DNA from 3 places in the Rummeliibacillus sp. JY-2-4R genome. Region 1 is predicted to be linked to each of the others. Evidence: predicted binding sites of a transcription regulator. Region 1 holds the regulator's gene; each other region holds the start of a gene.
The links. Region 1 encodes CtsR, which represses protease genes until heat stress. Its sites were predicted from a motif close to ATGGTCAATAAAGGTCAAACA; they were not measured.
Positions count from the first base shown of each region.

Region 2: the regulator CtsR is predicted to act here: its motif matches at 2,806-2,826, upstream of ACWV26_RS03400 (ATP-dependent Clp protease ATP-binding subunit).
Region 3: the regulator CtsR is predicted to act here: its motif matches at 2,035-2,055, upstream of clpP (ATP-dependent Clp endopeptidase proteolytic subunit ClpP).

Region 1 is NZ_CM132623.1:3,942,732-3,947,335, reverse strand. Features, by position in the region: gene corA (magnesium/cobalt transporter CorA) at 181-1,143, opposite strand; gene ACWV26_RS19480 (DUF4870 domain-containing protein) at 1,720-2,037, shown strand; gene ACWV26_RS19475 (CtsR family transcriptional regulator) at 2,247-2,717, shown strand; gene ACWV26_RS19470 (UvrB/UvrC motif-containing protein) at 2,850-3,278, shown strand; gene ACWV26_RS19465 (protein arginine kinase) at 3,282-4,361, shown strand; gene ACWV26_RS19460 (ATP-dependent Clp protease ATP-binding subunit) at 4,389-4,604, shown strand, end outside.
Region 2 is NZ_CM132623.1:737,881-742,484, reverse strand. Features, by position in the region: gene ACWV26_RS03410 (beta-ketoacyl-ACP synthase III) at 1-161, opposite strand, end outside; gene ACWV26_RS03405 (YjzD family protein) at 346-549, shown strand; gene ACWV26_RS03400 (ATP-dependent Clp protease ATP-binding subunit) at 637-2,790, opposite strand; gene ACWV26_RS03395 (Crp/Fnr family transcriptional regulator) at 3,105-3,815, shown strand; gene ACWV26_RS03390 (ABC transporter ATP-binding protein) at 3,924-4,601, opposite strand.
Region 3 is NZ_CM132623.1:3,241,122-3,245,725, forward strand. Features, by position in the region: gene ACWV26_RS15865 (GerAB/ArcD/ProY family transporter) at 1-1,653, opposite strand, end outside; tRNA gene ACWV26_RS15870 (tRNA-Arg) at 1,889-1,960, opposite strand; gene clpP (ATP-dependent Clp endopeptidase proteolytic subunit ClpP) at 2,146-2,739, shown strand; gene ACWV26_RS15880 (HPr family phosphocarrier protein) at 2,805-3,062, opposite strand; gene whiA (DNA-binding protein WhiA) at 3,146-4,093, opposite strand; gene ACWV26_RS15890 (gluconeogenesis factor YvcK family protein) at 4,128-4,604, opposite strand, start outside.

The sequences.
Region 1 (4,604 bases):
AATTGAAAATAAAGGTTAACTTTACCTTCAAGGATTGTGAATGAATTCAGGGTGCAATGCCCATTGTAGCTGTCTTGTGTAATACATTAAAAGCGCACGTTTTAATGTTAAATAAACTAGCATTAAAACGTGCGCTTTCTAATATATTATTAATAATGGTTGGTTACTTTTTAACAGGTCTTATGGTTTGAATAAGTCAAACCAGCCTTTATGTTTGAACCAAGAAACCATTGAAACAGCGATAGTTATCATAATAAATAGGATGACAAAATAGCCATAATGCCACTCAAGCTCGGGCATGTTTTTAAAGTTCATACCATATACTCCGGCGATAAAAGTTAAAGGAATGAAAATCGATGAAATAATAGTTAAAATCATCATAATACCATTCATGCGGCTAGCGTTAACAGACATATGGCTATCACGCATATCTGCGGTTAGTTCACGATTGGATTCTACCATTTCAGTTAACTTAACTAAATGGTCATGAATATCCCCAAAATAAACACGCTCTTGATCGTCTAGATGAAATCGATAGGAGTTTAAAATTCTATAAAGTAAATCACGCATAGGTAAAATTGTTCTTCTTATATGAAGTAAATCACTTCTTAAATCAAAAACATATCTCATAGATTTTGTACTGTTTTGATAATTTAGTTGGTCTTCAATTTCATTTAAATGATCTTCAATGTTGTATACCATCGGAAAATAACTATCCACTATTTTATCGATTGCCTGGTACATTACAAAAAGTGTTCCTCGTTCCCATGTCTGTGGACGACTCATTAAACGTTTGCGAACGACGTCAAATTCTGGAACAAATGATTTATGGTAAGTTACGACGAAATTAGGAGATACAAATAAGTTTACTTCTTCTGCTTCGAAAGTTTCTTCGTTAATCTTATGAGCAACGAGAAAATGATAATCATCGTAATAATCTAATTTTGGACGTTGTAAACGCATTAAACAATCTTCGATAGCAAGTGGATGGAAATGAAAGAATTGATCTAATAGAACATCTTCTGTAGCACTTGGCTTTTCAAAGTCCACCCAATACCAATCAAACTTTCCTTGTTTAATTTCCTCCAATGGAAAATCCATGATAAGTTGTTGGTCATTTGTCACCCCAAGTGTTCGAATCATAGCTACTCCTCATTTCAACTGTTGTTATGTCTATATTCTCACAAAATGATAGAGGTGTCATGATTTTTCTCTATTCATGCGTCTTCGATTTAGTGTAAGTAAAATGGCTACCCTAAAGTAAGAAATAAGTAATTTACACTTCTTAAGATAGCCATTTAAATTAGTGATTAGGAATCCAGTCTCCAATGAAATGTTTAGTTGAAACTTTAGTAAATATATTAGAATCCCGCGAACTATAGTGTTCTTGTGAAATGCGAGTTAGTTTATGTTGGATTGTTTTAGTACACGTAGCTTTTTGTTCATTACAATTTTGCAGTAGGGAGCTTTTTAACATGCAGTATGGCATACCGACAAAAACAACTAAGCATAGCAATATTGTTCCTATCAACAATAGCATTTTTTTCATAAGAGAAAATCCCCCTTGCAAATATGTTATTAAACAAGACGCAAAACTTGAGTGGGATGTTCCAATATGTAAGTTTAGAATTTTCTTTCCAAAGGATGAAACTATTCGGATTGGTAAACGTAAATTAGCTATAACATAAGGTTGAATGAAATGAAAGAGAGTGATTAGTTGTGGAGGAAAAAGGAGTGAAGGTAATACTGCATGCGAGTGCTTTTTTTGCTCCATGTTTGGTACCAATTCTTTTCTTTGTATTTATTAACAACGAGGAAGTTAAACGTTTATCAATTCAAGCGTTATTATTCCAATTTGTCATGTGGTTATTAGTTGGCATTGGTGGTTTTCTAACTTTAACTATAGTTTTGGCGATAATTGGAATTCCCATGCTTATTATATTCGGTCTTATGGGTATAATTGTTCCGATTATAGGGATTGTAAATGCGTTAAAAGATGAGAATTGGGAGTATCCGATTGTTGGAAAATGGATTTAATCAGTTAATAAGTGAGCATACTGCAACTAGCGGTGTGCTTTTTTGTATAAGTGCTGAAGGCGCTCGACAGGTTCTAGCCGCTTAAGCCAGATATCATTAAATAAGTTATTCAGCAGGGAAATGCAGAATATTTGCGTCATTATTTAATGCCATATATAATATAGTCAAAGATAGTCAAAGTCAGTGATTTCTGAGTGAGGTGGACTAAGTTGCGAAATATCTCTGACATTATAGAAGGGTATTTGAAGGAAGTTATTGAATTAGGTGGTAAAGGACATATTGAAATTAAGCGAAGCGAAATTGCAGATAAATTTCAATGTGTACCATCGCAAATAAATTATGTTATTAATACCAGATTTACTGCTGAACGTGGTTATTTAGTTGAAAGCAAACGTGGTGGAGGCGGTTATATTCGAATATTACGTGTGAAGGCTAATTCAGAAGCAGAGTTAATTGATGAAATTTTGCAACAAGTTGGTGATACAATTCCTCAAACAGCGTCACAAGATTTTATATTCCGCTTGATTGATGAAAATGTAATTACTCGCCGGGAAGCAAAGTTGATGGTTGCGGCCCTAGATCGTTCAGTGCTGTGCATTAATTTACCTGAAAGAGATGAATTACGTGCACGAATATTGCACGCAATGTTACTTACATTGAAATATAACAAGCAAAGTTAAAGAGGTGCAAGGATGATTTGTGAAAATTGTAAACAGAGACCCGCAACAATCACAGTAACACAGATGAAAAACGGCAAAAAGGTCACTAGAAACTTTTGTGATGTATGCAACAAACATCTGGATCACTTTCACTTGAACCTCGATTCAGATGAAAACTCAAATGCAATGCAGAAGCTATTTTCAAATTTGTTTGGAACGTCAAGTTGGTCTGTTCAAGCAGTACCAATAAGTAAGCCACAAACCAAAGTGCAAAATGAAAGCTGTCCACAATGTGGTATGACATACCGGCAATTTCTAGAGGAAGGAAAATTCAACTGTCCTACGTGTTATGAAACTTTTAAAGAACAACTTCCGCAAGTGCTTAAACGTTTGCATAATGGTGCTACCGAACACATAGGAAAAGTACCAGGATCGATTAATGAAAGCTATCAAGTTAAGCGTCAAATTGAGGCTTTGCGCCAAGATATGAAAGTAGCAATAGAAGAGGAACGTTTTGAAGATGCAGCAAGTTTAAGAGATCATGTTCGAGCACTTGAACAAAAGCTTTTGGGAGGTGAGTAATAGTTGAACATTGAACACTTCCTACAAAGTAAACCACCTCTTTGGATGCGAGGTGATATTGATTATGGCGATATCGTTATGAGTACACGCATAAGACTTGCAAGAAATTTAACAGGTTATCGCTTTCCAAGGGCCTTTTCCGATGAAGAATCATTACAAATAGATAAAATGGTTTCAAGCGCTTTAATCGATGGGGATAACAAGTTTGATATTCCATTTTCCTATTTTTCTCTTCATGATATGCCTTCCTTGCAAAGGCAGGTGTTAGTGGAAAAACATTTAATAAGTCCCCAACTTGCAAATAAAACAAAATCTGGTTCAATCCTAGTATCAGAAGACGAAACGATTAGTATTATGATAAATGAAGAGGATCATATCCGAATTCAATCATTGCAACCTGGACTTCAACTAGATAAAGCTTATCGTTTTGCGGATGAAGTAGATCGTTTGCTAGAAAAAAAGTTACCTTATGCTTTTGATGATTCATTTGGCTATTTAACTAGTTGTCCAACGAATACAGGAACTGGCCTTAGGGCATCGGTCATGATGCATTTACCAGCTCTAACGGTGACTAACCAAATGGGCCCACTAATTAATACAATGGCACGTCTTGGAATGGTTGTAAGAGGTATTTACGGAGAAGGTACTGAGGCAGTTGGAAATTACTATCAGATTTCGAATCAAATTACACTTGGCAAACCTGAAGAAGATATCATTTTAGATTTGCAAAGTGTGGCTGAACAAATTATCCAAAAGGAAGTAAGTGCACGGAGAGCGTTATTGGAACACGCATCCATTGCTGTATCTGACCGTTTAAACCGCTCATTAGGAGTCTTAAAATACGCTAGAATCCTATCGAGCGAAGAAGCAGCAAACTGTTTATCAAATGTCAGATTGGGTATAGATTTAGGACTAATACCAACTATTCCTGATCGAGTTTTAAACGAATGTATGTTAATTATGCAACCGGGCTTTTTACAGCAGCATGCAGGCACAACGCTCAAAGCAAATGAAAGAGATGTGTACCGTGCATCTATTATAAGAGAACATTTGCAATTAGATAATACAGAAACTAATCAATAGCTTAAGGATAAGAAGGGGAGGATATCTATGATGTATAATCGTTTTACACAACGCGCTCAAAAAGTTTTACAACTGGCTCAAGAAGAAGCTATTCGTATGAAACATGAAGCCATTGGTACTGAACACATTTTATTAGGGCTAATACGCGAAGGTGGCGGAATTGCCGCAAAAGCACTAGAAGCAATAGATGTAAGTACTGAAATGATTGAAGAAGGAATTGAAGAATTAGTAGGTGTAGGTACA
Region 2 (4,604 bases), 840 kb from region 1:
ATGTCTGATGTATTTTGATCATCACTTGCTACATGTCTTTGCTCAATTCCCGTACGAGTGCGAATCCATTCATCTGAAGTGTCCATCATTTTTTCAAGGTCAAAATTTGTTATAACCTTTTCTGGGACACATCTTCCTACTCCAATAATACCAGCATTCATGAGGTAGCGCCTCTCTTCTTTTATTATCAATTATTAGTATCTGGTCTTAATTATAACGAATTATTGTTTTCATTTCAATAATTCTTCATCACTTTGCCATTTACCTCTTTAAAAGTTTGTTTTAATTTAGAGGTTTTGTGTGATATTATAGTATAGGTAGAAAAGTAAGTTAGAGGTGAAATAAATGAGATATATTATGTTAGTTATTTGGTCTGCACTATTAGTTTCTACATTAAACTATGTTGTCAGCTCCATCAACAATGTACCATTAGATGGCCCAGCTTTCACAAAAGGCTTATGGATTTCACTTGTTATTTCTGTATTATTATTAATCGTTGATGCAGTAATTCCAAAAGATTCACCTAAAGAAATTGGTCATCAAGAATAATTAAAATCCTGCCCCATTTAGTGGCAGGATTTTTTCTTTTATAAAATAAACAGCCGCAATATACATACTATTGCGGCTGAATTTAAATTAGCTATTTGATTTTTCTACACGTGCAGCTGTTTGATCGCCATTCATAAAGACGATTACTTTATCTCCAGCCACCGCTTCACCTTTTAGTAGTTCTTTGGCAACGAGTGTTTCGATATGACGTTGTACGAAGCGACGTAGTGGTCTTGCGCCAAATGCAGGATCTACACCTTCTTTTATCACCCATTGCAAGACATCATCTTCCACTTGTAATTCAATTTCTTGTTCACCAACGCGTTTTTGTAGTAACGCAACATATTTCTTTGCAATTTCATAATATTGATCGTTTGATAATGAATGGAACATGATAATGTCATCTAGACGATTTAATAGTTCTGGTTTGAAATGTTGTTTTAATGCAGCCATGACTAAATCTTCAACTGCGTGTTCATTTTCTTGGTCTTTGATTTCCATTAAATAATTTGAGCCAATATTAGAAGTTAAGATTACTACAGTATTCGTAAAGTTTACTGTACGACCTTGACTATCTGTAATACGGCCATCATCCAAAATTTGTAGTAAAATATTTGCTACATCTGGATGCGCTTTTTCGATTTCATCTAATAAAACTACTGAATATGGATTACGACGCACAGCTTCTGTTAATTGACCACCTTCTTCGTAACCGATATAGCCTGGAGGTGCTCCGACAAGACGAGATACACTATGTTTTTCCATGTATTCTGACATGTCGATACGGATAAAGTGATCTTCAGAATCGAATAGTTGTGCAGCTAATGCTTTTGCTAACTCTGTTTTCCCTACACCAGTTGGTCCCAAGAATAAAAATGAGCCAATTGGTTTGTTTGGATCTTGAATACCTGCTCGAGCACGCCATACTGCTTCTGTTACTAAACGTACTGCATCATCTTGTCCTACTACACGTTCGTGTAGAGTATCTTTTAAATGCAATAATTTTTCGCGTTCGCCTTCTACTAATTTTGTTACTGGAATACCTGTCCATCTTGAAACGATGGAAGCAATTTCTTCTGATGTTACATCTTCTCGTAAAAGACGTGTTTCATTTCCTTCTTGAAGTGAGTTTTCTAATTCATGTAACTCTTTTTCAAGTTCAGGAATTTTACCATGACGAAGAACTGCTGCTTTGTTTAAATCGTATTGGTTTTCTGCTTCTTCTAATTCACGGCGATATTTATTTAAAGTTTCTCTTTTTTCTTGTATTCTGTGCAATGAGGATTTTTCAGACTCCCATTGTTCTTTCATAGCTTTTGAAGATTCTTTTAATTTTTCTAATTCCTCACGTAGCGCAACAAGGCGTTTTTTACTTGCCTCATCTTTTTCTTTCATTAATGCTTGCTCTTCAATTTCTAATTGCATTTGTCGGCGTGTCACTTCATCTAATTCTTGTGGCATAGAATCGATTTCCGTACGAATCATCGCGCACGCCTCATCGATTAAATCAATTGCTTTATCTGGTAAGAATCGTTCAGTTAAATAGCGATTAGAAAGTTCTGCTGCAGCAACAATTGCTCGGTCATGAATTTTAACTGCATGGTGCAGTTCAAAACTTTCTTTTAAACCACGCAAGATAGAAATCGTATCTTCAATGGAAGGTTCACGAACTAAAACTTGTTGGAACCGACGTTCAAGTGCAGGGTCTTTTTCAATATACATACGATATTCATCTAAAGTTGTAGCCCCGATACAGTGAAGTTCACCACGAGCTAACATTGGTTTTAACATATTTCCAGCGTCCATCGCACCATCTGTTTTTCCGGCTCCTACAATCGTATGAATTTCATCGATGAATAAAATAATACGACCTTCACTTTCTTTCACTTCTTTTAAAACACCTTTTAAACGTTCTTCAAATTGACCACGGAAACTTGCTCCTGCGATCAAAGCACTCATATCTAATTCATAAATCAGATGATCCTTTAAACCTTCCGGAACATCCTTTTTCACAATACGTTGTGCAAGCCCTTCTACAATAGCTGTTTTACCTACCCCTGGCTCACCTATTAAAACAGGATTGTTTTTTGTCTTCCGAGATAAGATACGAATGACATTTCGAATTTCTTGATCTCGACCAATAACAGGATCCATTTTTCCTTTTTTAACTTCTTCTACTAAATTACGTCCGAATTGTTCTAATGGACTTTTTTGTTCTTCGTTATTCATTTGCATTTGCATAAGATCTAACTCCTTTGTTTGACCTTTTTTGACCTTTCGATTAATTACATTATAGTTCCATCTATTTTAAAAGTAAAGCGATTTGTTTGACCTTTTTTGACTAATCATTATCTCTCTTCCATATTCAATATTTGGTTACAATCTGAAATGAAATATGTGTTTTCTCCTATTATTCTCATCTTCTTTTCTGTTACATAATTATTATAGAGAAAATAAATAATACCTATTTTCAAACGAAGTGTGACAATTTTAAACCTTTCCACTAATTCGAAATCACTATGTTATAATGAACAAAAATATAAGCAGGTGTTGAGATGATTGTGGAATCTTTCCATGAAATTGAGCCATTCCCATTTAAATTAAGAGAGATTTTTAAAAATAATGGTTCTACACTGAAAGTTTCAAAGGGGAGCCATTTATGTTTAGAAGGAGAACCTACAAAGGAAATCTTCTTCGTAGTTTCTGGAAAAGTAATGGTATCCAAAGAAACAGTCAGTGGAAAAGAATTAACGCTTCGTATTTGTGATCAAAACGACTGTATTGGCGATGGAATTATTTTAAGTAATACAGATAACTATCCATACACTGCAAAAGCCTTAGAAGCCTCAATCATTCTGACACTGGACAAAAAACATTTTGAAATGTATCTAAGTCAAGAACCCCAAGTTTTAATAGAATGTATTAAATGGTTACAACTTCAAAACTTAAAATCACAGACAAAACTCCGCGATCTATTATTGTATGGGAAAAAAGGTGCTCTATACTCTACCATTATTCGATTAACGAATACTTACGGCATTCCTCAGGAAAATGGAGATATTGTAATCAACTATCCTTTAACCAATACAGCACTCGCAAATATGTGTGCAACTAGCCGTGAAGTCATCAATCGAATGCTCCATGAATTAAAAAAATTGACTATATTATCATTTGACAAAGGCATCATAACTGTTCATAAATTAAACTATTTAAAAGAAGCATGTGAATGTGAAAACTGCCCTGTGAGCGTTTGTCGTATTGATTAATAGACATACTATATATACCCAACTACAAAATAACTATTCAAAAAGCTTGGTACGCAACTTTATATGCGACCAAGCTTTTGTGTTTTTTCTATATAATAATTCTTTACATTAATGTTGAAGCTGCAGTTGGTTGAATTTTTTATTTTTCAATTCAAGGACTATATCACATTGATTGGCAATTTCTCTTTCATGCGTAATCACGATGACGCATTTATCTTGCTCATGTGCTAGTTCTTTAAATAATTTTATAATTTCTAAGGAATTTCTTTCGTCCAAATTTCCTGTTGGTTCGTCTGCAACAACTAGTTTTGCATCACAACACATCGCACGAACGATTGCCACTCGCTGTTGTTGCCCCCCCGAAAGATGTTGCACATTTTTTTGCGCCATTTTCTTTGTGATTCCCACTTTTTTTAGCATGGACAATGCATAATCCTTCCTGTTTACTTGCGTACTTCGAGTAATTTCCATTGCAGATACGATATTATCTACTGCTGACATATACGGAAGTAAGTTATAGGATTGGAATACAATTGATACATATTTATTGCGGTAGTTGGTCAAACCAATCTTTTTCAATGGTTTTCCTTCATATACTATTTCACCTTTTTTGGGAACATCAAGGCCAGCTAGAAGAGAAAGAAATGTCGTTTTGCCTGAGCCACTTGAACCTAGAATACTGTACAACTTGCCATTTTCAAATGTTAAGTTAATATCATCATACAATACATCTTCCTTATTGTTATACCAATAATTCACATCTTTTATTTCTAACATTCGGATCACCCT
Region 3 (4,604 bases), 700 kb from region 1:
TATATTTGGATTTTGATACTGATCTTGATTTTGGTTTATATTTGGATTTTGATACTGATCTTGATTTTGATTCATATTTGGATTTTGATACTGATCTTGATTTTGGTTTATATTTGGATTTTGATACTGATCTTGATTTTGATTTATAAATGGATTTTGATACTGATCTTGATTTTGGTTTATATTTGGATTTTGATACTGATTTTGATTTTGCCCCTGATTTTGACCTTGATCTTGATTTATATTTTGACCTTGATTTTGATAGTGATTTTTATTTTGATATTGTATTATATTTTGACCTGGATTTTGACTTTGGTATTGATTTATATTTTGGCTTTGATACTGATCTTGATTTTGATACTGTTCTTGATTTTGATTCTGATTTTGATTTTGATTTTGATTCTGATTTTGATTCATATATTGATTCTGATTTTGATTCTGATTTTGATTCTGATTCATATATTGATTCTGATTTTGATTTTGATTCTGTTTTTGATTCTGATTTTGATTTTGATTCATATATTGATTCTGATTTTGATTCTGATTTTGATTCATATATTGATTCTGATCTTTAGAATTTGATTTTTTAGATATCAAAGAAACAGTCACTAGGATTATAGATAATATGAAAAAGAAGCCCAAGGTACTCATCAGGAAATAGCTCCCGTTAATCTTCAAAAATAAGTTATCTCTTATAAGAATCAACGATAAACAAATAAATAGAAATGGCGGGGCAATATATTTCCATATTTTCTTTTTGTCCTCTGACAAATTCAATAATTCTGAACATATATATAAGATTAGCCCTATTCTTATAAATGCTCCTGTTAGCCATTGATAAATAGAGAAGAAATCTATATGTTCAATAAAGCGTCCAATTGTCGCTAGACCCCATTCTTCATAAGGCGGATATCTCTGCTTCGATGCTTCCGATGGTCCAAATTCAGTTATTGCCCCTACTAGTGGTCCCATCGTTAAACCAGTTATGATGAATAGCATGATCGCAAAGTGATGCCATTTAATACGATGACTGATTCGATGTTGTAGAAATAGAATCAGCAATAATTCGATATATCCCGAAGCAGGATAGATTGATCCCATTAACACTGGTTTAAATCCATGTTCAAAAAACGGACGTAATAGTTCAAATTCTTTCACTTGTAAATTTACAAATGCCACAAGAAAGCCAAAAGTAACTACTCCCAATAGTACAAATACATTTACAATCACAATTGTTTGTAACCCTGATGCCACAAGAAAAATAATCAATGCTGAATATATGACTAATAAAAATACAATGGGCGTCTTAGGTAGAAAAGTTGTATTAATCCAAAGTAAAGCTTCTCTCATTGTAAAAGCAGCAAGTATCATTAAGTAAATTGCTGTCATATATAGAACAATGGATGAGCCAACTTTCCCTATTTTTTGTTTTAACCAATCTTTAATTGGCTCTTGCTTAGATTTATTATGAACAAAAACTAATAGAAACAACCATATTGATATTACAAATGTACCTAATAAAACGGATGCCCATCCATCTCTTCCAGCTGTTTTTAATATAGACGGAATTATGGTGACATGATTTTTCAACCCAATAAACGTCATCGTCAGAAATATGACATGTAATATACTTATTTTTCCATCATTTTTCATAATTAAAAACCTCTAACATTTTTTGTTAAAGACAGTTTTGACAATAAATAAAAATAATATAAGTTTATTCTTCGTAACTTTGATACAATCATTTAAAAAAATCCAAAAAAACACCTCTAATCAAAAAATGATTAGAGGTTGATTGTTTAAGGAAAAAACTGGTTATAATTATTTTGAAATCCCCCATATTTTATGCAAGCTCTTTTCGTAAGGGCTTGCGTTTTGTTTTTAAGTACGCCCACGGAGGGAATCGAACCCCCAGCCTAAGAACCGGAATCTTATGTTTTATCCGTTAAACTACGTGGGCAAATAATTATTTGCGACTAATCTATTATACAAATTAATCAAGAACAATTCAATACTATAAAAAAACAATCGTAACATTTGACCTTTACTGACCATCATGTGTATCATTAAGTTACAGCTGAAATATAGTTAATTTCAGCAAATGGAAAACGAAATTACTTTATTAAATTTGAGGAGGCTATTCACATGAATTTAATTCCTACAGTTATTGAACAAACAAACCGCGGTGAACGTGCTTATGATATTTACTCACGTTTACTAAAAGACCGCATTATTATGCTTGGAAGTGCAATTGATGACAATGTTGCAAATGCCGTTGTATCACAATTATTATTCCTTGAAGCAGAAGATCCTGAAAAAGACATCTTCCTTTATATCAACTCTCCTGGTGGTAGTGTAACAGCTGGTATGGCAATTTATGATACAATGCAATTCATTAAACCAGATGTACAAACAGTTGGTATGGGTATGTGTGCTTCTATGGGATCATTCTTACTTACTGCTGGTACAAAAGGCAAACGTTATGCCTTACCAAACTGTGAAGTAATGATTCACCAACCTCTAGGTGGTGCACAAGGTCAAGCAACTGAAATTGAAATTGCTGCAAAACATATCTTAAAAACACGTGAAAAACTAAATGCTATTCTTTCTGAACGTACAGGTCAACCAATTGATGTTATCTCACGAGACACAGATCGTGATAACTACATGACTGCTTTACAAGCAAAAGAATATGGTTTAATCGACCACATTATGGAACGTAACGAACTTAACAAATAATCGTTATAAAACAAAAGACGGGATATGGAACAACGTAATTGCTCCATATCCCGTCTTATTTATTTTTATTCTTCGTTTTCAATGATGCCAGCAAGTTTTTCTAAAGCTTGTTCTTCATCATTTCCTTCTGCACTTAAGATAACAGATGTTCCTCTTGCAATCGCTAAGCTCATAATCCCCATAATGCTTTTGGCGTTAACTTTTTTATCGTCTTTTTGAAGGAATACGTCAGCTGTATGGCGATTTGCTTCTTGTACAAATAAGGCAGCTTGTCTTGCTTGTAAGCCTGATTTTAATTTTACTACTACTTGTTTTTCTACCACGATTGCTCCCCCTTATATAATAGGAAATTATATATATAACTACTTACTAAGAATAATCACATAAAACGTGTTGATTTTATTATTTATACTTTTACTTTTTCTCCACGTCTTAGTGAATCAGCGATTTCGTCAATTTTTCTTAGGCGATGGTTTACACCAGATTTACTAACAACCCCAGTTGATACCATTTCACCGAGTTCTTTTAATGTAACTTCTTGATATTCTACCCTTAATCTTGCTATTTCACGCAATTTTTCTGGTAATTGTTCAATACCAATTGCGTTATCTATAAAGCGTATATTGTCTACTTGACGAATAGCTGCTCCGATTGTTTTGTTCAAATTGGCTGTTTCACAGTTAACTAATCGATTGACACTATTTCTCATATCTCGTACAATTCGAACATCTTCAAATTTCAGCATGGCTTGGTGTGCACCAACAAGACTTAGAAAATCTGAAATTTTCTCTGCTTCTTTAAGATAAGTGACAAATCCCTTTTTCCGTTCAATCGTTTTAGCATTGAGATCAAATTGGTTCATCAAATCCATCAACGCTTCCCCGTGTTCCTTATATAAAGAATAAATTTCTAAATGGTAAGAGGATGTTTCTGGATTATTGACTGAGCCTCCTGCTAAAAAAGCCCCACGCAAATATGCTTTTTTATTTTCCGTAGTTCCGATTAACTCTTTGGCGATGGTATGGTTAAATAGAAAATTACCTGATAGAATATGTAATTCTTCTAGTAATTCTTTTGCACCTTCTCTCACGCGACAAATGTAAACATTATTTTTCTTGAGCCTCATTTTCTTTCGTACAAGAAGCTCAATACGATAGTTATATAGTTTTTTGATATTAGTATACATTCTACGAGCAATCGCTGCGTTTTCTGTTTGAACATCAAGACTTAATTGTCGATTAGTAAATGACAGAGAACCATTCATTCGGATTAGGGCAGATAGCTCTGATTTAATGCTTTTATCTTTTGCTTCAAATTGTGTTAGTTCTTTTTTTGTTTCTGAAGCAAATGACATACCGATTCCCCCTCTCTATCATATCTATTTTACGCTAATTTGACGGAGATTGCTTCTTTTGTTGATAATTTGTCGCATATTCTACAATCCATTTTGCGACATGATTCGTTTCATGTCTTACAACGCCATTACAAATATTAGCAATGTCTTTTTTTATTACTTCTAATCCCATTTCTTCCAAGCGTTCTATATCAAATTTAACAGGCTCCGCCGATTGTTTAATATAAGCATCTTTAATCGCTTGTGGTACTTCTTCATCATTTATTAAAATGGTTTGAATAAAATTCGTACCAACATGGTCGTAAAGCGCTTGCACGTGATCTGCGGCTGAATAGTTTGATGTCTCACCAGCTTGAGTCATTAAATTACAGATATAAATCTTATGCCCACTTGCTTCGAGGATGGCTTTTTGAATCCCTTCCACTAACAGATTCGGTAGTATGCTAGTGTATAAACTTCCTGGACCAATAATAATGATATCAGCATTTTCGATTGCGTTTACTGCATCTTG